2 regions of the Microbispora sp. KK1-11 genome follow, and region 2 is predicted to be linked to the other one. Evidence: riboswitches for the same ligand, from Rfam matches in the RefSeq annotation. Region 2 holds a riboswitch; the other holds the start of a gene.

Region 1 (2,386 bases), on a different contig from region 2:
GGGGGCCTCCTTGGGGTCGAACAGCGACCACGTGCCGTCCGCCTCCACCCGGCGCATGAACTCGTCGGGCACCCAGTTGGCCAGGTTGAGGTTGTGCGTGCGGCGCGACTCCTCGCCCGTGTTGTCGCGAAGCTCCAGGAACTCCTCGATGTCGGCGTGCCAGGTCTCCAGGTAGACGCAGGCGGCGCCCTTGCGCCTGCCGCCCTGGTTGACGGCCGCCACCGACGCGTCGAGCGTGCGCAGCCAGGGGACGATGCCGTTGGACAGGCCGTTGGTGCCCCGGATCAGCGAGCCGCGCGAGCGCACCCGCGTCCAGGCGATGCCGATGCCGCCGGAGTACTTCGACAGCCGCGCCACCTGGCCGTACCGCTCGTAGATGCTCTCCAGCTCGTCGCGGGGCGAGTCGAGCAGGAAGCACGACGACAGCTGCGGCCGCCGCGCGCCCGAATTGAACAGCGTCGGCGAGCTGGGCAGGTAGGCCAGCGCGGACATCAGGCCGTACAGCTCGGCCGCCTCGGCCACCGTGGCCGACAGGCCGCAGGCGACGCGCAGCAGGAAGTGCTGCGGGCGTTCGAGCACGCGCCGGGTGACCGGGTGGCGCAGCAGGTAGCGGTCGTAGACCGTGCGCAGCCCGAAGTACTCGAACCGGTCGTCGGCCGCCGGGTCGACCAGCGCGTCGAGCGCCTCGGCCTCGCGGGCCACGAACGCGGCGACGGGGTCGCCCAGCAGCCCGGCGGCGTGGGCGGCGGCGACCGACTCCGAGAAGGTGCGCACCCCCTCGGCCGCCGCCTCCTCCGTGATCAGCCCGCTCAGCAGCCGGGCCGCACGGCGCGAGTTCTCCGGGTCGGCGATGACCCCGGCCGCCGCCTCCTCGATCGCCTGCAGGACGCCCGCCGCGTCCCACGCGCCGTCCGCGCGGGCCTGGGCCTGCCGTACGGCTCCGACGGCGGGGACGGGGCCGCGCGGGACGCCGGGTCCGGAATCTCCCGCCGAAGCCCGCGGCCCGCCGCGCTCCCCTGACGCGGGGTCCGCGGACGCGGAGGCCGGGTCGGTGATGGTCATCAGATGCCCTCTCCTCGTCGTTCCGAGTCCCGGCCGGACCGGAGGGAGGCATGCCGCGGCGCACGCGCACGGGAGGGAACCGTGCCGTGACGATGCGGCGAGCCCGCCCTCGGGGCCCGGCGCGGGGCGCGCGCCCATGCGCGCGCGTCACTGGCAGGTCTTCGGACTCGCGGGCGTCCGGACGGGCTCGCGCCCGCCGGTCCTACTGGCCGTCGCTTCCCAGGCGCGCTCGCGCCCAGTGCTGACGAACACAGTGCTCAAGGCATTGTGCTCACGGCACAGTGCTCGAAGGCACGGTGCCGTGTGACGGCGGTCGTTCCCGCTCACCGCTGCGGGGCAGCCCCGGATTCGCACCGGGTTCCCTCTTGCCTCACCTGGGGTGAACCAGCAACGCGATGGATCCTACATCTTGTGGCCCTTCCCGCAAGTACCCCTACAAGTTGTGTTTTTCAGCGGAGTCCGAGATCATTGAGGAGCAGGGCCGTACGGCGCGCCTCGCCGACGAGCCATTGGCTGAAGTCGTCGCCGTCGAGCCACATCGGCGTCCAGTCGTTGCGGTCGCACAGGCTCCGCCAGCCCGGAGTGTCGGTGACGGCCCGGCACAGGTCGAGCAGGGCGTCCCGCTCGGGCGTGCCGCGCGGGGCGATCAGCCCCGTCCAGTCGGCGTACACGACCCGTACGCCCGACTCCGACAGCGTCGGCGCGTCCACCCCGGACAGGCGCTCGGCGGAGGAGACCGCGAGCGGCCGCAGCCGTCCGGCGCGCACGTGAGGGGCGACCTCGCGCCTGCTGCCGAACCCGAGCGCGAGCCGCCCGTCGAGGACCGCGGCGACGGCCTGCGCCCTGCTGTCGAACGCGACGTAGTCGAGCAGGCGGGGGTCGGCCCCCAGGCCCTGCGCGGTCATGCCGAGCAGCAGGTGCTCCGGGCCGCGGTCGGCGCCGCCCGCGACCCTGGGCCCTCCGGGGTCGCGCAGCAGCGCGGCGGCGAACTGCTCGAACGTGCGATAACCCGAGTCGGGCGAGGCGACCAGCACCTCCCACTGCCCCGTCAGCCGGGCGAGCGGGACGGCCCTGGCGACCAGGAGCGGGTCGCGGGCCAGCGCGCAGGCGGCGAGCAGCCCGGGATCGGCGATCACCAGGTCGGTACGCGGCCCGCCCTGCCGGGCGAGCGCCGTCCCGCCGTCGCCGGCCTCCCGCGTGATGCGTACGGCCCGGGCCCAGCCACGCCCCTCGACGAGCGACTTGAACCCGGCGGCGACGCCGTCTCCGCATCCCCCGGGCGGGCTCGGGACGGCCAGGGAGAGCTCCCTGCGGTGCGGCGGCG
Region 2 (2,386 bases):
CGGGGACGAGATCGGGCAGCACGACGGTACGCCACGGCGTCAGCCGCACCTCGGCGGGGGTCAGGTCGGCGAGCAGGCCCGCCTGCGCGGTGGTGAGCCTGCCGAGCGGCACGATGACGTCGACCGCGACCCGCCCGTCCACCTGCGAGAACACCCCGCCCTTACGCGGCTCGGCAGCCGCCACGGCCACGGGCACGGGCACGGCGCCGGGAAGGCGGGCGGCGATCGTCGCGGGGCCGCCGGGAAGCTCGGCCACGCGCCAGGCGTCCCCGCGTACCGACTGGAACACCTCGGCGGCGGCGAGAGCGACGGCGACGGCGTCGCCGGAGGTCACCGAGCTGACCGGTTCGCCCGCGAGCAGCAGCGTCAGTCCGCCGCCGGGGTGGCCGGCGAGCGTCACGTCCGCGCCGAGACCGAGGACGTCGCCGGTGCCGTCGTCGAGCGCGAACAGGAACCGGCCGGGCAGGCCGGCCAGTGCCGGACGCCCGCACAGGCCCGCGTCGAGCGCCGCCACCAACGGCCGGACGTCGAGGACGCCCGTGGCCGACCGGCCGCTGAGGGGCGAGGCGACGATGTTGCGCACGCGTTCGTGGGTCGCCGACGGCAGCAGCCCGGCGGCGGCCATCCGCGCGGCGAACGCGGCCGGGTCGGCGAGCCCGCGCACCTGGACGTTGGCGCGTGACGTGAGCTCGACGACCCCGGTGCCCAGCTCCCCGGCGCAGGCGGCGAGCTCGCGCAGCGCGTCGGTGGTCAGGGCGCCGCCGGGCACGCGGACGCGGGCCAGCGCCCCGTCCGCGGCGACGTGCACCTGGAGCGCGCCGGGGCAGGCGTCCCGAGCCGCGCGTCCGGAAAAGCCACCTATGACCACAAGCAGGATGCTAACGCCAGTTTTTCGATAGGGCCTCCGTCCCGTAAGGTCTGCGATGAACGATGGCAAGCGGAGGAAGCCGGTGCGAGTCCGGCGCGGTCCCGCCACTGTGACCGGGGAGCGAACCCCACCACACGGCCACTGTCGCAAGACGGGAAGGCCGGGGTGAGCGTCGATCCGGGAGCCAGGAGACTCCTGCCGTCGTGCCGCCGCGACCCGGGGCGAGGACCCCGAGGGAGGACCCTGCCATGCGCTCGGACGAGCCGCTCATCGTGCTGCTGTCCACGTCGGACACCGATCTGCTGAGCGCGCGCGCCAGCGGGGCGGCGTTCCGCCTGGGGAACCCGGCCCGGCTCGCCGTGGACGACCTGCCCGCGCTGGTCGAGGGGGCCGGCCTCGTGGTCGTCCGGCTGCTCGGCGGGCGCCGCGCCTGGGAGGACGGGCTGGACGCCCTGCTCGCGGGCCCGCGCCCGGTGGTCGTCCTCGGCGGCGAGCAGGCCCCGGACGCCGAGCTGATGGAGCTGTCCACGGTGAGCGGCGGGGTGAGCGGCGGCGTGTGCGCCGAGGCGCACGCCTATCTCGCGCACGGCGGCCCCGCCAACCTCGCCGAACTGCACGCGTTCCTGTCGGACACGGTCCTGCTGACCGGCCGCGGCTTCGCGGCCCCGGCCGCCACCCCGACCTGGGGCGTCCTCGAACGCGACGCCCGGCCCGGCGACGGCCCGGTGATCGGCGTGCTCTACTACCGGGCGCACCACATGGCGGGCAACACCGGCTTCGTGACCGCGCTGTGCGACGCGATCGAGGACGCGGGCGGCCGGGCGCTGCCGGTCTTCTGCTCCTCGCTGCGCACCGCCGAGCCCGAACTGCTCGACGTGCTGCGCTGTGCGGACGCCCTCGTCGTCACCGTGCTCGCGGCGGGCGGCTCACGGCCCGCTGCCGCGTCGGCGGGCGGAGACGACGCGGCCTGGGACGTCGGCGCGCTCGCCGACCTCGACGTGCCCATCCTGCAGGGCCTGTGCCTCACGACCGGCCGCGCGGAGTGGGAGGCCGACGACGACGGCCTGTCCCCGCTGGACGCCGCCTCGCAGGTCGCGATCCCCGAGTTCGACGGGCGCATCATCACGGTGCCGTTCTCGTTCAAGGAGATCGACGACGACGGCCTGACCGTGTACGTCGCCGACGCCGAACGCGCGGCCCGGGTCGCGGGCATCGCCGTCCGGCACGGCCTGCTGCGCCACGTGCCCCCGCAGGACAAGAAGCTCGTCGTGATGCTGTCGGCATACCCGACGAAGAACTCGCGGGTCGGCAACGCCGTCGGCCTGGACACCCCGGCCAGCACGGTCAGACTGCTGGCCCGCCTGGCCGAGGAGGGCTACGACCTCGGCGACGGCTTCCCCGGCCAGGCCGCGCAGGACGGCGACGCCCTGATCCACGCGCTCATCGCCGCGGGCGGCCAGGACCAGGACTGGCTCACCGAGGAGCAGCTCGCGGCCAACCCCGTGCGCATCTCCGCCG

The links. A riboswitch is a leader RNA that binds a small molecule or an ion and turns the genes downstream of it on or off. The one in region 2 is predicted to bind cobalamin.
Region 1: it holds a riboswitch for cobalamin, as region 2 does, so the genes downstream of both, FLW16_RS34870 (ribonucleoside-diphosphate reductase subunit alpha) here and cobN (cobaltochelatase subunit CobN) in region 2, are expected to answer to the same signal.

Annotation. Positions count from the first base shown of each region.
Region 1 is NZ_VIRJ01000033.1:40,858-43,243, reverse strand. Features, by position in the region: gene FLW16_RS34870 (ribonucleoside-diphosphate reductase subunit alpha) at 1-1,062, opposite strand, end outside; cobalamin riboswitch at 1,197-1,466, opposite strand; gene FLW16_RS34865 (tripartite tricarboxylate transporter substrate binding protein) at 1,512-2,386, opposite strand, start outside.
Region 2 is NZ_VIRJ01000005.1:10,606-12,991, forward strand. Features, by position in the region: gene cobG (precorrin-3B synthase) at 1-868, opposite strand, end outside; cobalamin riboswitch at 941-1,063, shown strand; gene cobN (cobaltochelatase subunit CobN) at 1,117-2,386, shown strand, end outside.